3 regions of the Undibacterium sp. MH2W genome follow, and region 3 is predicted to be linked to each of the others. Evidence: predicted binding sites of a transcription regulator. Region 3 holds the regulator's gene; each other region holds the start of a gene.
What was found. The regulator LexA, encoded in region 3, represses DNA repair genes until DNA is damaged. The targets are predictions, from matches to a motif close to ACTGTATNNNNATACAGT.

Region 1 (5,863 bases), on a different contig from region 3:
CGTGGATTTTCAGGGAAATTGACCATTACTTACGCACAGGTGAACACTTACCTCCACCACTGATCAGTGAAGTCCGGCGTCTCATGGATAACCACTTGAAAGAGCATTACGCGTTTTACGGTGAGTATCTTGGTGTTAGGACGGCACGCAAGCACATCGGCTGGTACGTACAGGATCTGGTAGGTGGTGAGGAATTCAGGCAAGAAATGAATCTCCTGACCGATTGCAACGAGCAGTTAGCAGCAGTCAGTCATTTTTTTGATCGCATGGCTGGGGAACGGTTACAATACCGCCCCTTTGAAGAAAAAATGGCCGCATAGCGCACTCGTTGTAAAACCTGAGCAACACAGTAACAACCATGGCGCCAGAACGTCCGCCAAAAGTGGACTTTTCGCTGGCCAGCATAACCAATTAGTGACAATAAAAATATGAGCAAAGATAGCATCCAAGACGCCGTTCACAAAAATCTGGAAAAATATTTCCGTGATCTGGGTGAGCAACCTGCATCCAATATTTACGATATGGTCGTATTAGCCGTGGAAAAACCTATGCTTGAAATGGTCATGACACGCGCTGATAGCAACCAGTCCCAAGCAGCGGACATGTTAGGGATTAACCGGAATACCTTGCGCAAAAAATTGCAGCATCACGGTTTGCTTTAAGCCATATCCACCCAACATTATGTCGCTCTCTGACACCGATTTCCTTACTCTTTCATTCTCATCATGATCAAACAAGCCCTCATATCCGTCTCAGACAAGACTGGTGTGCTCGATTTTGCACGTGAATTGTCGGCACTCGGTGTCAAGATTTTATCGACTGGCGGTACAGCGAAGTTACTTGCAGATAACGGTCTCGCCGTGACTGAAGTTGCTGATTACACGGGCTTTCCAGAAATGCTCGACGGCCGCGTCAAAACACTGCACCCTAAAGTGCACGGTGGTATTTTGGCCCGCCGCGATTTTCCTGAGCACGTCGCTGCGCTCGAAGAGCACGGTATTCCAACGATCGATATGGTCGTCGTGAACTTGTATCCATTTCAGCAAACTGTTGCTAAAGCAGAATGCTCTTTAGAAGACGCGATTGAAAACATCGACATCGGTGGTCCAACGATGTTGCGTTCATCTGCTAAAAATCATAAAGACGTTACTGTGATCGTTGATCCAAGCGATTACGCGATTGTGCTCTCTGAAATGAAAGCCAACAATAACGTCGTGAGCTATGACACGAAATTCACGTTGGCAAAAAAAGTCTTTGCTCACACAGCACAATACGATGGTGCGATCACCAACTATTTGACCAGCCTCGGCGAAGACAAAGCACACACAACGCGCAGCGCTTATCCGCAAACGCTGAACCTGCATTTCGACAAAGTACAAGAAATGCGCTACGGCGAAAACCCACATCAATCTGCTGCGTTTTATCGTGATTTAAAAGCGGTTGATGGTGCATTGGCTAACTACAAGCAATTGCAAGGCAAAGAACTGTCCTACAACAACATCGCCGATGCTGATGCAGCATGGGAATGCGTGAAGTCGTTCAATGAATCTGCCTGTGTGATCGTCAAGCATGCTAATCCATGTGGCGTAGCTCTCGGTGTAACGCCGTTTGAAGCCTACAGCAAAGCCTTGCAAACCGATCCGACGTCTGCGTTCGGTGGCATCATCGCCTTCAACCGTGAACTCGATGGTAAAGCGGCAGAAATCGTTGCCAAACAATTCGTTGAAGTATTGATCGCGCCGTCTTTCACAGCAGAAGCCAAAGCCATTTTTGCCGCAAAACAAAATGTGCGTCTGTTAGAAATTTCGTTGGGCAATGCTGTGAACCAATACGACGTCAAACGCGTCGGCGGTGGATTGTTAGTGCAAGCACCTGATGCGAAAAATGTGTTGCAAGAAGAACTGCGCGTCGTTTCTAAATTGCAACCAACGCCACAACAAATGGCGGACATGATGTTTGCATGGCGCGTGGCGAAGTATGTGAAATCCAATGCAATCGTGTTCTGCGGTAACGGAATGACATTGGGCGTGGGTGCAGGTCAAATGAGCCGTATCGACTCCGCACGGATCGCATCCATCAAGGCACAAAATGCAGGTCTGACACTGGCTGGGTCTGCTGTTGCGTCTGACGCATTCTTCCCATTCCGCGATGGCCTCGACGTTGTTGTCGATGCAGGTGCAACGTGTGTGATTCACCCAGGTGGCTCCATGCGCGATCAAGAAGTGATCGATGCAGCCGATGAACGCGGTGTTGTGATGGTCTATACAGGAACACGTCACTTCCGTCATTAATCTGCTCACGCAGTGTCATCGTGAAAATATCGCCCCCAATGCCTATTGGGGGCTTTTTTTTAGGAAGACGCTATGGTCCAGCCCTTGATTCGTGTCCGACGTGCTTGGACCTCTGACATCTATCTCCCGCATCCCATCAATGCGACGAAGCTGCCAGATCCCGCCAGTTTGGGCTATCATTCTCCCATCGCATCACGCCACAACCATCCAGCCGACACTGGAACACCTGACCCACAATGAAAATTCTCGGCATCGACCCCGGTCTTCGCACTACCGGCTTTGGCATTATTCAAAAGCAGGGAAGCCAACTCACTTATGTTGCCTCGGGTACCATTAAAACCGTTGAAGGGTCCTTACCTGAGCGTCTAAAAACAATCTTAGCGAGCGTCTCTGAAGTAGTCAGCACCTACCAACCTGACTGTGCTGCGATTGAAATCGTCTTCGTCAATGTCAATCCACAATCGACCTTGCTGCTGGGACAAGCACGTGGCGCGGCCATCTGTGCACTCGTTGGGGCCGACTTACCCGTCGCTGAATATACCGCGCTGCAGGTGAAGCAAGGCGTTGTTGGTCATGGTCGAGCGAAAAAAGAACAGGTGCAGGATATGGTGCAACGCTTATTAAAGCTCTCAGGCAAACCTAGTCCTGATGCTGCCGACGCATTAGGGGTGGCGATCTGCCACGCGCACAGCGGTGAAGCATTAGCCACGCTGAGCGCGATTGCACCTGAGTTAGCCAAAAAAGGATTGCGCGTCAAAGGGGGACGTTTGATTGGCTAAACGCTGATCGAATGCCTGCAACACCAAGATCGCAATGGTTCTCGTCAAGTGGAAGAGAATCGTTTATGATCACTGTTTATTCATACAGTATGAAAGCCGTCTCATGATAGGTCGCATTGCAGGCACGCTACTCGAAAAAAATCCTCCACAATTGCTGATTGATTGCCAAGGGGTTGGCTATGAAGTCGATGTGCCAATGAGCACGTTTTACAATCTCCCCCCACTCGGTGAAAAAGTAGCGTTACTGACGCATCTGGCTATCCGTGAAGATGCGCATGTCTTGTTTGGTTTTGGGAGTGCTGAAGAGCGCGCCACGTTTCGCCAACTGATCAAAATCAGTGGGGTTGGCTCTCGGACAGCGCTGGCGATTTTATCTGGGATGTCAGTGGCAGACTTATCACAAGCGATTACCTTGCAGGAAGCCGGTCGACTGACGCGGATTCCGGGCATTGGGAAAAAAACAGCAGAACGTCTATTGCTTGAACTCAAAGGTAAACTCGGCGCAGACTTATTTAGCGCCAGCGCTGCCATGGCGGCGGGCGATCATAGCGGCGATATTTTAAATGCCTTACTTGCCCTAGGATATTCAGACAAAGAAGCCACGATTGCCATGAAATCCGTACCTGCGGGCAGCGGTGTCTCTGAAGGCATCAAACTGGCTCTTAAAGCACTGTCAAAAGGGTAAGCGATGAGCATACAAACCGACAATCTCTTTTCCGAAGTGGCAGAGACGCGGATTATTTCTGCGACACCAGTCTCCTCCAGTGAAGAAGCGATCGAGCGCGCGTTACGTCCTAAGCAATTAGACGACTACGTAGGACAGGAAAAAATACGTTCACAGCTCGAGATTTTTATTACGGCAGCGCGCCAGCGCAAAGAAGCACTCGATCACACTTTGTTGTTCGGACCACCAGGTTTAGGTAAAACAACCTTAGCGCACATTATTGCCCGCGAAATGGGGGTGAATCTGCGCCAGACCTCAGGCCCGGTGCTTGAACGCGCAGGCGATCTCGCCGCCCTGCTCACGAACTTAGAAGCCAACGACGTCTTATTTATCGACGAAATCCACCGCTTATCACCGGTCGTGGAAGAGATTTTGTATCCCGCGCTGGAAGACTACCAAATCGATATCATGATCGGCGAGGGGCCAGCTGCGCGCTCAGTCAAACTTGATTTGCAACCGTTCACACTCGTTGGTGCAACGACGCGTGCAGGTATGCTCACCAATCCATTACGGGATCGTTTTGGTATCGTGGCGCGCTTGGAGTTTTACACACCGGAACAATTAACCCGCATCGTCACACGCTCAGCATCATTACTCAATGCACCAATCCAAGAAGACGGTGCACGTGAGATCGCTAACCGTGCCCGAGGCACACCACGTATTGCCAACCGCTTGCTACGCCGTGTGAGAGATTATGCGGAGGTCAAAGGCAATGGTGAAATCACGAAAGCCATTGCCGATGCGGCATTAAAGATGCTCGATGTCGATACGGTAGGCTTTGATCTGATGGACAGAAAGCTACTCGAAGCAATCCTATTTAAATTCGGCGGCGGCCCTGTCGGCCTCGATAACGTTGCTGCAGCAATTGGTGAAGAAAGAGACACGATTGAAGACGTCCTAGAGCCCTATCTGATCCAGCAAGGTTATTTGCAACGGACGCCACGCGGTCGAATTGCGACAACGTTGGCTTACGAGCACTTTGGCGTTACTCCACCCAACCAGTCTAATACGCCCGACTGAGGGCAGCATTACGCTCTCCACGAGCCTTCGCGGATACCACACCTATTGAGTATTGAACTCGGTGTGGTGCCGCCAACATCACGCCAGATCACCCTCCACTTCACACACCCACTTCCCGCGCCAACTTCAGTCATCCGAATATCTATCTGATACCAAGCTACATTTTTTGAGCGCAAATAAAAAAGCACCCGAAGGTGCTTTTTTTTCGTTCTTTAACCAAGCAGGCTTACGCCTGCCGTATATTAGAAGGAGTGCAGAACGCCGAAGTTGAACAGGTAGTCTTTTGCGCCTTTGAATGCAGCCAAGCCACCGCCGTTCACTGTTGCATCGTTGCTTACGCGGGATGCAGAAGTGTACAGGTTAGTACGCTTAGACAATGCGTGTGTTGCGCCGATTGCCAATTGTGTGCTGTTACCGTTAGCAGCGTTGTCTTTCAGACGTGCAACAGTTGCCAAGATGTTGTCAGCTGCTGTAACTGGTACTGTTACGCCCAGTGTGTAGCCTTTACGATCGATAGTGTTGTCGTCTTTTTTGTCTTGGGAGTAGCCAACTGCGCCTTTAGCAACGCCGAAGTCATAAGTTGCACCCAACAAGCCAGATTTCAAAGCAACGCCTTTAGCGTCGTTTTGAGAGTAGTAAACACCACCAACGTACACTGGACCCGCAGCGTATTGAGCGCTGATACCGACAGAGCGGTTTGCAGATGTGTCACCAGCAACTTCGCCAGCAGCATACAATGCCATTGCGCTGAAGCCATCGATGTTAGCTGTTTGGTAGCTAACGCTGTTGTTCACGCGCCATGAGCTTGCGGACAAGAAACCGAATACGCCGCCTGTGGAAGTGGAAGCACCAGCGTTACCGGAAGTGAATCCCAGATCAAATGGGTCAACTGCGTCGAAGAAGTAGAACTGTGGTGTGTATTGACGGCCAGCTTTTACTGTACCGAAGTCACCAGTCAAACCAACCCATGATTGACGACCGAATGTCAGGCCACCTTGGGATGCGCCGCTGTCAGCCAAGATACCAGCTTCCAGATCGAAGATTGCTTT
Region 2 (5,863 bases), on a different contig from region 3:
CGATCAACAAACGACGCACTTTTTGACCTTCTGGGCCAGTTTGGTGTGTAACCAATTGCATACCCATGATCGCATCGGCGTACTCACGCACTTGCTCCAAAGATTTTGCAACTTTAACGCCACCACCTTTACCGCGACCGCCGGCATGAATTTGCGCTTTGACGACCCAGACTGGTCCGCCCAAGGTTTCAGCCGCTTTCACTGCTTCTTCAACGGACAAGCATGGGATACCGCGTGGTACGGTCACTCCGAATTTACGGAGGATTTCTTTACCCTGATACTCATGGATTTTCATACGACTTCCCTTCAGACACTGAGGTATAAATAATTAAACAAACAAACTAGCTGGGTGATTTTGCGTCAGGCGATGCTTTCGCCCAACGCGGGTAATACTGCACAACAGCCGGTCCATCGAGACGCAGCGCATGGCAACGGTCAAGCTGGAACGGAGGTTGAGTCTGGGTTGCGCTACCAGCTTGATCACTGGCGCTATCGCGGGTATCGATCACGTCGCCTGCAAAGGCTTGGACCGCCGCGGTTGGTAAAATTTGTGCAAGTTCAGTCAGATGCGTGCAGCCATGTACGCCTGCCATGCGCTCTTTGACGCCCTGACGGAACTGCTTGAGTAAATTTAAACCAATCAATTTTTTATAATCCGGCGTAATGACTTCGCAATAGCCTGGATACGGAACGGCGTCAGAGCTGGCTTCAACATCGACGATTTGAAGTTGCAGATTGACGGTCACACGGATGTGGAGATCGTGCAAGGCCTGCCCCTGTGGACGCACACCTGACGCGAGCTTGATATCACGCGTTTTATGGTCGGTGATGTGGGCGTCAAAATCCCATAGACCATCTTCGCGAGCAAACGCGGCGATGCTGATGGCACGGGTATGTTTCAACGTGCGTGGGATTGTCGGTGATGGTAAGGGCATCATGCCTTGCTGGCGGCTAATTCAATATAAAAGAGCCACAATTGCGCGTCGTTACCGCAGCTTCTACGATAACAGCCGCTCCTGCGGCGCTGCAAAAAACCTTCGAATTCTAGCACAGCTAAAACATGAACTCACCAAAAGCGGTCATTTTTTGCATTTCTAAAGTACAAAGTCGGACATCAAAACCCAAAAAAAGGCATTTTAATTGCTATTTTGACTTCGATTTTGAATGAATGGAAATGAAAATCAGTAGGAAGAAATGAGGAGACTCGATGGCTGAATGCGACACCCCACCAAAACTCAATATGATCAAGGTGGTTACCTCACGTGCCATCTAACATCTATAACTATCTCGATGCAAAACGTGGGCGCCCGACCTAAACTTCGTCATCCTCTCTCGCTGCGCGCATTGCCGCTTGGATCGCTTTCCCAGAAAATCCCCGTTGCTGCAAAAATCGACTTTGCTTAGTCCGTTCTTCGTGGTCCGCTGGGCTATGCGGAAACTTACGATGAAGCACCGCAACCGCCCTCTCCAACTCAGTTTCAACGAGTTGTTCTTTCACACGCTGCATCTCAGCATGATCAAGCTGGTGTGTTTGTAGCTCTGCCAAGATTCGTTGATTACCAAAACGCGCTGAGCGGCGATTCACAAGAGAATCAGAAAAGCGTTCAGCCGACATAAAGTTAGACGCCTCTAGCCAGTTTAATACCGCATCAACCTCGTCAGCCTCTTCTGCATAGGGAGACAGCTTTCTCGCTAACTCAACCCGACTATGTTCACGCATCGATAAATACCGTAACGCGCGTCCTTTGAGACTCAATTTTTGTTTCATCATAGATAGAGGATGGCCAGATACAGCACACACTGAGTACCAACGCGATAGAAAGCGAACGCCAATAGAATGCCAATGTAGCATCAACATTGGGCTCTCACACCGTTCACCATGTGCCAGAAAAACAAAAGCCGACAATCTCAGCTTGCTACTTCGCTGTCAATTATCGGCTTTCATGTTGATCGGCGTATATCGAAAAATACACAACGCCGATACATTTTCATTACTTCATTACCACTTCGTTCCTACCTAGTTACTACGATATTACTCAGCGGCTTCGGCATTAAACGCTGGCAAAGCTGGAACACCAAGGTGCTCGCGTACTTTATTTTCAATTTCATGCGCCAGCTGTGGACGTTCTTTCAGGAAATTACGTGCATTATCTTTCCCTTGACCGATACGCTCGCCATTGTAACTATACCAAGCGCCCGCTTTTTCAATGATTTTGGCATCGGCACCCAAATCAAGGATTTCACCTTCACGAGAAGTGCCTTCTCCATAAAGAATATCGAAATGCGCTTCTTTAAATGGAGGCGCGACTTTATTTTTGACGACTTTGACTTTCGTTTCGTTACCAACGACTTCATCACCCGCCTTGATCGAACCGGTACGACGAATATCCAAACGCACGGATGCATAGAATTTCAGTGCATTACCGCCAGTGGTCGTTTCAGGGCTACCAAACATCACACCGATTTTCATACGGATCTGGTTAATAAAGATGACCAGTGTATTGGTACGTTTGATGCTACCTGTCAACTTACGCAATGCCTGAGACATCAGACGTGCTTGCAGACCTGGTAAGGAATCACCCATGTCACCTTCAATTTCAGCACGTGGTGTCAACGCAGCGACCGAGTCAATAACGACCAAGTCAACACTACCAGAGCGCACTAACGCGTCGGTGATTTCCAGTGCTTGTTCACCCGTATCTGGCTGCGAAATCAGCAATTCATTCAAATTAACGCCCAGCTTCTGTGCGTAACCAACATCGAGTGCGTGTTCCGCATCGATAAATGCACACGTACCGCCAATTTTTTGCATTTCAGCAATGGCTTGGAGTGTGAGTGTTGTTTTACCCGACGATTCTGGACCGTAGATTTCAACAACGCGACCACGTGGCAAACCGCCAACGCCCAAAGCAATATCGAGGCCTAATGAGCCAGTGGAGACAACCTGCACTTCTTCCACCACTGCACCATCGGCCATCCGCATGACCGATCCTTTACCAAATTGCTTTTCAATTTGTGCCAGCGCCGCAGCAAGCGCCTTGCTCTTTTCTGAGCTGTTGTCAGATTTCTTATCGTCCATACATTCTTTCATTCAATAAGCAGCCGGTGGAAAATAAACGCAGGAGTGAATTCCAGGTTTTGTAGTACTGTATAAAAAAACAGTGATTTATGCAAGCGACTTTTTAAAACATATTGAAAATCGTTCTGGATTTGCGCATTTGTCGACATTGTCGAAATGCACTTAAGTCTGATTTTTGTTCAGCTAACTCTGAATTTTTTTTGGATATTTCGATATTTACCGCAAACATCATCACTAACGTGTGCAATATGGAAAAATGATGGGAAATGATATTTACTGATAAGAATGTCTTTAATCAATAACAGGGGTCGAATTTAATGGCTTGTGTTTCGCTAACGAGCCGAACTAGGCCCATTCTGAATAGGCGCTGTAGATCATGAACGGCCGAATCTTGCTTTTACTGATCAATGACTCATTAGCAGTACATATTCATTTGTACGACTGATTGTTATTTTGTCAAAAATCTCAAAACTAAACCGTTCAAGTTTGATTGTGGCATTTGGTGTTAATAAAATGCATGTAGATCATATATGTTCTTGACTCTTAAAAAATATTTAAAAAAGACTTAATCGAATTTAAATATGTAAATTTTTTTGTACGCAATCATGCGTACTGTCGAATTGGATCAATAGTCTTTCTTTACAGCCAAAGTGATTTATAAATCAATATTTGATAATAAGAATTATCAAATAAGGATGGTTTATCAAATACACAAAAATTTGATTTTAAAGATGGACGGGCTAGTCACTAAGATTTCGATTTCTTATCCGCTAGCGCAGATTAGCCAGCTAGCGTTGCTCTAGGGTTGCCTTAAGCGCCGATGCACTGAGGCGAATACAAAACTGCTGCTTCTCAGCAATTATTCTAACTCACTTCAACCACGGTAATTATAGGTGGCTTGAATTTACGGGAGGGTTACACTCTATTTGCAATTTATAAATTTAACTTTAATTTGCGCTCGCTCCTAATGACGCTAACTGATCTGCGAAGGAAGCAATAATAACCGCCATGTTTTTAATCCCTAGTGGTCTATTTGTTTTGACGATATCAATTTGATGCATTGCATCTTTTAACTTTTCTTGAAAAAAACGAACCACAATTACTTTTTCTACTCTCGGAATAGGCGGATCAACCAACATCCACTGGTTATTAATTTCTACAGCACAGTAACGAACGGTTTCAAGAATAGGTCTATCTAGACTTACAAATTTGCGAGTATTTTTGCTAAACCACGGAGGAAGGCCTCTTCCTATACTGTAGGCAACTAAAGTAAAACGTACATCCATACAAAATTTTTTGCTACTAAAACTTCTCTGTTCTATGACTTCCCAGTCCGTTACAATTTTTAGTGGATCAAGATCCAAAGAGTAATATTCTGGACGAATATCAGGTAATTCTAGTGCCTTCTCATACGCCGCTTGTGCTGACTTACGAGAAAATGTCACGCGTTTGCCCCTGTATTCAGGATCGCCTTTGAAATCAGATTTTACAATATTGAGTAAAAATTCTTCAGGGCTATCTGCAATAGCATAGGTCGGGTATAACGCAAAGATTGAGACTATAGCAAATAGAGACTCTAATATTATTTTTACCATAATTAGTGACCATCCTGCACTTGGTATCGAAAGGTACCAATAACTGGTTTTCCAAAAAATTTAATTTGTTGGAGCTCGTATTGCTTATGACCCGTAGATGCAGTCCACATCAGGTCATTTCCATTTGAATCTTGACCAGCATAGATAGCAACATGTCCGTCAAATTGAAGAACATCGCCAAGCTGACGTGCATCATTAGTACCAAGTCTCTGGAAAGGAAATCCTTCTTGATCAGCAGCAGCACCAAATTGTCTAGCCATCTTGTATTCAAACGGATCGCCAACAGCATCGTAGATCTTATAAGTTGTTCCAGAACAATCTCCAAATTCTTTAATTTCCGAATTTGGACCAACAAGCTTATATGCTGTACCTTTCCACTTAGCCGCCTCTTCAACAACTAACTGTCCCTCTTCTTTAGATATGTACTGCCCGTGACGCAAGAAATTAAACAGGTACCCAAACGCCGCAGTTTCTGCTCCATTAGCAAACTTCCCTCCACCGAGAACAGAAGCCGTCCCACCAATAACCATACTCGAAATCGTCCCAGAAACAACGTCATTTCCTTTTATTGGCAAAGCTGCCTGAGAAAACGCTGCACTCAAAAAACCAGAGCCACATTTCGATCCCGCCATAACACTAGACGCACACCCGACTACGCCATGCAGTGCAACGCCTTGTACTGACCACTCACCCGGTGCAGCATTTCCAGAAAACGCGCCTTTGCCGTTGAGGTAATCACCAACCTCAAAGAATGCCGCAGCAGTCGCCGCTCCTTGCAGTCCACCTTTGATATTACCGGTTGCAACCGTACCACTCACAAAACCAGCAATTGCAGTTTGCGCTATCGGATTTTCTGTCAATGCGCTAAGCAAACCAGAACCTTCAGGACCCAGCGCAAAGTTAATTGCAATAGATACTATCATAATGGGTAAGTCGCATACCAACGAATACAGACGGCTATAATTTCCAACGGAAATCGCATTCGTTTGTATCAAGCATGACTAACGTCCGTTTTTAAAAGATGCTGAGCATAATTGATTTCGCTTTTAAAAAGTAAACGCGACGGAACCGTTTTGTCGGTAGCCAACATAACACCCCTAAGTCAGAAGAATACATCCGTATCCGGGTTTGTGTCCCAAAGGCGCTAACACGGAAGGCATGCAACTATCGCCATTCACATCTACGAATG
Region 3 (5,863 bases):
ACGAAGCGATGTTTATTACATACAACATTACGGCTATAGTATAAACCACTTCACCTCCACATAAAAAAAGCCGGGTAAAACCCGGCTCTTTTTTGATACAAGGAACAAAAGCTTATTAAGCTTGTTCTCCGATCACAGATACTGTCACGTTCACTACGACGTCTGTATGCAAAGATACAGAAACAGAGTGATCGCCAACGATCTTCAATGGACCTTGTGGCAAGCGAACTTGCGCTTTTTCAACTGCAACACCTTGCTTAGCCAATGCTTCAGCGATGTCGAAGTTAGTAACGGAACCGAACAAACGGCCATCAACACCCGCTTTTTGAGAGATCTGAACAGTAGAACCTTCCAGTTTCTCGCCTTGCGCTTGTGCTGCTGCCAATTTAGCTGCTGCTGCTTTTTCCAACTCTGCGCGTTTCGCTTCAAATTCAGCGATTGCTGTAGCAGTCGCACGGCGTGCCATGCGTTGTGGAATCAAGAAGTTACGAGCGTAACCGTCTTTCACTTTAACTACATCACCGAGGTTGCCGAGATTAACGACTTTATCCATCAGAATAACTTGCATATTTTTCTCCTAGTACTTGTCGTCAATTACGCTGTGTGCAGATCAGTGTAAGGCAACAACGCTAAATAACGTGCGCGCTTGATCGCTGTATCAACTTGACGTTGGTACAGTGCTTTAGTACCAGTCAAACGTGCTGGCATAATTTTGCCGTTTTCTTGCACGAAATCTTTCAATGTGTCGATATCTTTGTAATCAACTTTTTCTACATGTGCTGCTGTGAAGCGGCAGAATTTTTTGCGTTTGAACAAAGGGTTTTGTTGTTGACGCTTTTGCTTCAATTTGCTTTTATCAAATTTTTTACCGAATGCCATGTTAGGCTCCTAATCTAGTAAATGTGCCCCGATTTCATTCACATGAAACACGAGACTTTTGCTGTTGCGATTTCTGCGTGCTAAAAATCCAGTCAATTCAATTTCAACATCTAGCGGCAAATCGTGAAATGCTCTCGAAATATTTCCAGCTGCCTGGGCATTCATTTCAAGCTCGACGACCCGCTCAATGTTCGCTTCTCGCTGAAGTGACCGATGCATCAACACTGCTGCTGCAATTGGCACTCCTGCTGGCGTGTATCGCAATGCTGATTTCTCAATAATGCGCGCCACAAGCTTTAATTGATTCACTCTCTTCTTATACGACCTTTTTCAAATCAAAATTAAGCAGCTGGTGCTTCGACGCGCTGTGCTTTCGCTGCGTCTTCTTTCTGAACTGCTTTCATCATTGGTGATGGAGCTGTTTCAGCTTTTTTCATTTTGACTGTCAGGTGACGCAGAACAGCATCATTGAATTTGAATGCTGTTTCCAGCTCAAGCAATGTTTCTGCATCGCACTCAATGTTCATGCAAACATAGTGTGCTTTAGCCAATTTTTGAATCATGTAAGCCAATTGACGACGGCCCCAGTCTTCAACGCGGTGAACCTGACCACCACGTGCAACAACGCTAGCTTTGTAACGTTCGATCATTGCAGGAACTTGCTCGCTTTGATCGGGATGTACGATAAATACGATTTCATAATGACGCATATATTCTCCTTGTGGACAATAAAAATAGCCTGCCTCGGCGTCAAGACGAGTGCAGGAAGAGGAAAGCCGATGATAATAACCCACTTTTTCGATTTATTCAATTACTTCAAGCACATGCCTACGCAGACACCCTAAAAAAGGACTTTTTTTAAAAATTTCCTTGCACATCGAACGCCACTGTATAAAAATACAGACTGTTTATACATACAGCGCTATTATCGGCGCCGCACGCTTATGCTCAAGCTCACTAATCGCCAGGAACAAATCCTGAACCTGATAAAAGACGCCATCCAAAATACGGGCTTCCCCCCAACCAGGGCAGAGATCGCCACAGAGCTTGGCTTTCGGTCCACCAACGCCGCCGAAGAACATTTGCAAGCGTTAGCCAGAAAAGGCGTTATTGAAATTGCAGCAGGCACATCCCGTGGCATCAAGCTACTTGAGTCTGATCTATCAAGCCACATTACAGGTGCCACATTTAACTTACCTCATCCAGCGAGCATGCAGTTATCCATCCCGCTGGTTGGTCGCGTTGCTGCAGGCTCACCTATCCTCGCCAGCGAGCACATTGAAGCAAGCTACCAAGTCGATCCTGCATTATTTTCTGCCAAGCCAGACTTTTTACTGAAAGTCAGAGGAATGTCGATGCGTGACGCTGGCATTTTGGATGGTGATTTATTAGCAGTAAAAAAGGCTGATAGCGCTAGAAATGGGCAAATTATTGTTGCTCGCCTGGGCGATGATGTCACCGTTAAGCGCTACAAAAAAACAGGCAACCATATTGAGCTTATTCCCGAAAACCCGGACTACTCCATCATCAAAATCAATGACCAAGACGCCGATTTTTACCTAGAGGGCCTTGCCGTAGGACTCATGAGAAATTGGGTTTAACCGCCCTTCGTCACTGGACACTCATCTTTCGAACGGAGCAACGCGACTGAATCAAGCAAGTGCCAAGTAAAAAAGCCCGAATTCTTGAAGTGAACCCTCAAAGTTGGACGGCTTTTACTACGTTTTACCGGCCTGAGTTCTGTACTGTACAGGACTCAGGCCGTTTAGTTTTAACTTAATCCGGTCATGGTTGTAATAACGAATATATTCATGCAGTGTCTTTTCCAGTTCCGACACGGTTGAGAATTTATTCGTGTAAAAACATTCCGATTTTAAGGTTCCAAAAAAGCTTTCCATCTCGGCGTTATCTAGGCAGTTACCCTTCCTCGACATGCTGATACGCATGCCTCGCTGTTTCAGTCGCATTTGATAGGCAGCCATTTGATATTGCCAGCCCTGATCGGAATGTAGAATTGGCTTATCCTCCTTATTCAGTCGCTTCATTGCCTTGGTGAGCATATTGTCTACCAGTTCAAACTTCGGACTTTTGGCGATCTGGTACGAAACGATTTCCCCGTTATACAAATCGAGTATTGGCGAAAGGTATAACTTGCTTCCTTCGATATTGAATTCCGTCACATCCGTAACCCATTTTTGGTTGGGGCGCTTGGCCTGAAACCGCCGTTTCAATAAGTCGTGCGCTACACGCCCAACGTTGCCCATATAAGACTTGTATCGCTGACGCCGAATCTGGGATTTCAAGCCCAGATTCTGCATAAGCCTAAACACCGTCTTATGATTGACGTGAGTACCTTCATTCGACAAGGTCATGTGAACGCGGCGATACCCGTAACGGCCTTTGTGCTTCTTATAGACAGCTTTGATTCTTTCTTTCAACGCTGAGTGCCGGTCTGGCGCTGTCGCTACCTGCATTTGATAGTAATAGGTGCTTCGCGCTAAGCCGGCAACCTTCAGAAGCACAGCTAACTGGAATTGCTGCCTTAATCCTGTGACGACTCTGGCTTTGCCTGCCGTGTCGCCTTCTGCAAGGTTAAGGCTCTCCGCTTTTTTAAATAGGCTACTTCTGCCCGCAGCTGTTCGTTCTCTTCAATGAGTTGCTCGTAGCTCTTTGACTTGTCGTCTGGAGGCGGCTTAGCCTTGTCGCGTTTTGTTGTCTTCAAGGGAGGTCTACCTTTAGATTGTGATTGTAAGGCATCTATACCTCGATCACGGGCAATACGCAACCATTGAGCAATAAGCGACGTCGTGTGGATTCGGAACCGCTTCGCCGCCTCTCGATGAGATATTCCCTCATCCAAAACGGCTTGTAGCACCTTCTTTTTGAACAAGTATGTATATGACTTATGACGTTCTCTAGCTGCGAGTCCTGCTTCTCCTTCTAACTGATATTGGTCTAGCCATTTGCGAACCATGGTCGTATCAATTCCAAACAAGCGCCCGATAGTATTCCGCCCCATACCCCGATCAATGTACGCCTTAACCACCTTAATTCGAAATTCCTTTGTATATTTGGTCATAAAAAATGCCCCCGAAAAATTTGGAACGATGTCCAACTTTTCGGGGGCACTTCATGAGAGCCGGGCTTTTTTGTTTGGTGCCATGTGAAAGAAATGGCGCAAAGAGGTAAGCCTCCTTGCCTTCAACACACTCAGTGCTTGACCACCGTTGATTCAACAGATGCTGGGTCAACTGGTGCTGCTGCAGCAACAGCAACTTCAGTGTCAGTCAACGGCTCTGGTTGACGCTCCAAAGCAATCTCAAGCACTTTATCAATCCAACGCACCGGAACAATTTCCAGTTTGTTTTTGACGTTGTCAGGGATTTCAGCTAAATCTTTTGCATTCTCTTCAGGAATCAAGACTGTCTTGATTCCACCACGATGTGCTGCAAGTAATTTTTCCTTCAATCCACCAATTGGCAAGACTTCACCACGCAATGTGATTTCGCCTGTCATCGCAACATCCGCACGCACGGGAATCCCTGTGAACACAGATACCAACGCCGTCGTCATCGCAATACCAGCTGACGGTCCATCCTTAGGCGTCGCACCCTCGGGAACGTGAATGTGAATGTCACTTTTCTCGAACACGTCCGCCTTGATGCCGAGGCGTTTTGCGCGACTGCGCACGACCGTACGCGCTGCTTCAATCGACTCTTTCATTACATCGCCCAAGGTACCTGTACGAATGACGCCACCTTTACCCGGCATTGATACAGCTTCAATGGTTAACAGATCGCCACCCACCTCGGTCCAAGCTAAACCCACAACTTGACCAATCTGATTTTCCTTCACTGCAACACCAAAGTCATAGCGGCGTACACCGAGATACTTATCGAGATTTTTCGATGTGATTGTCGCCTTTTTCTCATTTTTCTTGAGCAAAAGCATTTTCACGACTTTACGACAAATCTTCGAAATTTCTCGCTCAAGCGAACGCACACCTGCTTCTCTAGTGTAATAGCGAATAATGTCACGTATTGCACTTTCAGCTACGCTAATTTCAGATTCCTGCAAACCATTATTTTTGATTTGCTTTTGCAACAAATATCGCTGAGCAATGCTGGTTTTTTCGTCTTCGGTATAGCCCGACAAACGAATGACCTCCATACGGTCCAACAGCGCGGCTGGAATGTTGTACGAGTTGGACGTCGCAACAAACATCACATCCGACAAATCAAAATCAACTTCGATATAGTGATCAGAGAAAGTATGGTTCTGCTCAGGATCAAGCACCTCTAATAAGGCGGACGATGGATCACCACGGAAGTCCGCACCCATTTTGTCCACCTCATCGAGCAGGAACAATGGATTGCGTACGCCCACTTTTGCCAGACTCTGCAAAATCTTCCCTGGCATCGAACCAATATAGGTTCGACGGTGACCGCGAATCTCTGCTTCATCACGCACACCACCCAAGGCCATGCGAACAAACTTACGGTTCGTTGCACGTGCAATGGATTGACCCAGCGATGTTTTACCCACACCTGGCGGCCCAACTAAACACAAGATCGGTGCTTTGAGCTTATCAACGCGTTGCTGAACTGCAAGATACTCAAGAATGCGCTCTTTCACCTTTTCGAGACCATAATGCTCGTCTTCGAGCACCTTCTCTGCGTTCGTCAGATCATTGTTGACCTTGGATTTTTTCTTCCAAGGCAAACCAACGATGGTATCGATGTAATTTCTCACCACAGTCGCCTCAGCGGACATAGGGGACATCATCTTTAATTTTTTGAGCTCATTAAGGGCCTTGTCGCGAGCCTCTTTCGGCATTTTGGCAGCGATAATCTTCTTTTCGAGTTCATCGATGTCAGCGCCCTCTTCACCCTCGCCCAGCTCTTTCTGAATCGCTTTTACTTGCTCATTGAGATAGTACTCGCGCTGAGACTTCTCCATTTGACGCTTAACGCGTCCACGGATA

Region 1: the regulator LexA is predicted to act here: its motif matches at 3,142-3,159, upstream of ruvA (Holliday junction branch migration protein RuvA).
Region 2: the regulator LexA is predicted to act here: its motif matches at 3,146-3,163, upstream of recA (recombinase RecA).

Annotation. Positions count from the first base shown of each region.
Region 1 is NZ_JBMPPA010000001.1:38,124-43,986, reverse strand. It holds gene dusB (tRNA dihydrouridine synthase DusB) at 1-320, shown strand, start outside; gene ACO0K2_RS00195 (helix-turn-helix domain-containing protein) at 429-662, shown strand; gene purH (bifunctional phosphoribosylaminoimidazolecarboxamide formyltransferase/IMP cyclohydrolase) at 726-2,291, shown strand; gene ACO0K2_RS00185 (hypothetical protein) at 2,364-2,531, shown strand; gene ruvC (crossover junction endodeoxyribonuclease RuvC) at 2,528-3,070, shown strand; gene ruvA (Holliday junction branch migration protein RuvA) at 3,174-3,755, shown strand; gene ruvB (Holliday junction branch migration DNA helicase RuvB) at 3,759-4,814, shown strand; gene ACO0K2_RS00165 (porin) at 5,057-5,863, opposite strand, start outside.
Region 2 is NZ_JBMPPA010000001.1:318,097-323,959, reverse strand. It holds gene sucC (ADP-forming succinate--CoA ligase subunit beta) at 1-310, opposite strand, end outside; gene ACO0K2_RS01420 (DUF2889 domain-containing protein) at 342-938, opposite strand; gene recX (recombination regulator RecX) at 1,313-1,771, opposite strand; gene recA (recombinase RecA) at 2,033-3,079, opposite strand; gene ACO0K2_RS01405 (hypothetical protein) at 4,027-4,674, opposite strand; gene ACO0K2_RS01400 (hypothetical protein) at 4,677-5,597, opposite strand.
Region 3 is NZ_JBMPPA010000003.1:24,812-30,674, reverse strand. It holds gene rplI (50S ribosomal protein L9) at 116-568, opposite strand; gene rpsR (30S ribosomal protein S18) at 595-879, opposite strand; gene priB (primosomal replication protein N) at 889-1,188, opposite strand; gene rpsF (30S ribosomal protein S6) at 1,221-1,589, opposite strand; gene lexA (transcriptional repressor LexA) at 1,824-2,480, shown strand; partial or broken gene ACO0K2_RS08060 (IS3 family transposase) at 2,598-3,958, opposite strand; gene lon (endopeptidase La) at 4,090-5,863, opposite strand, start outside.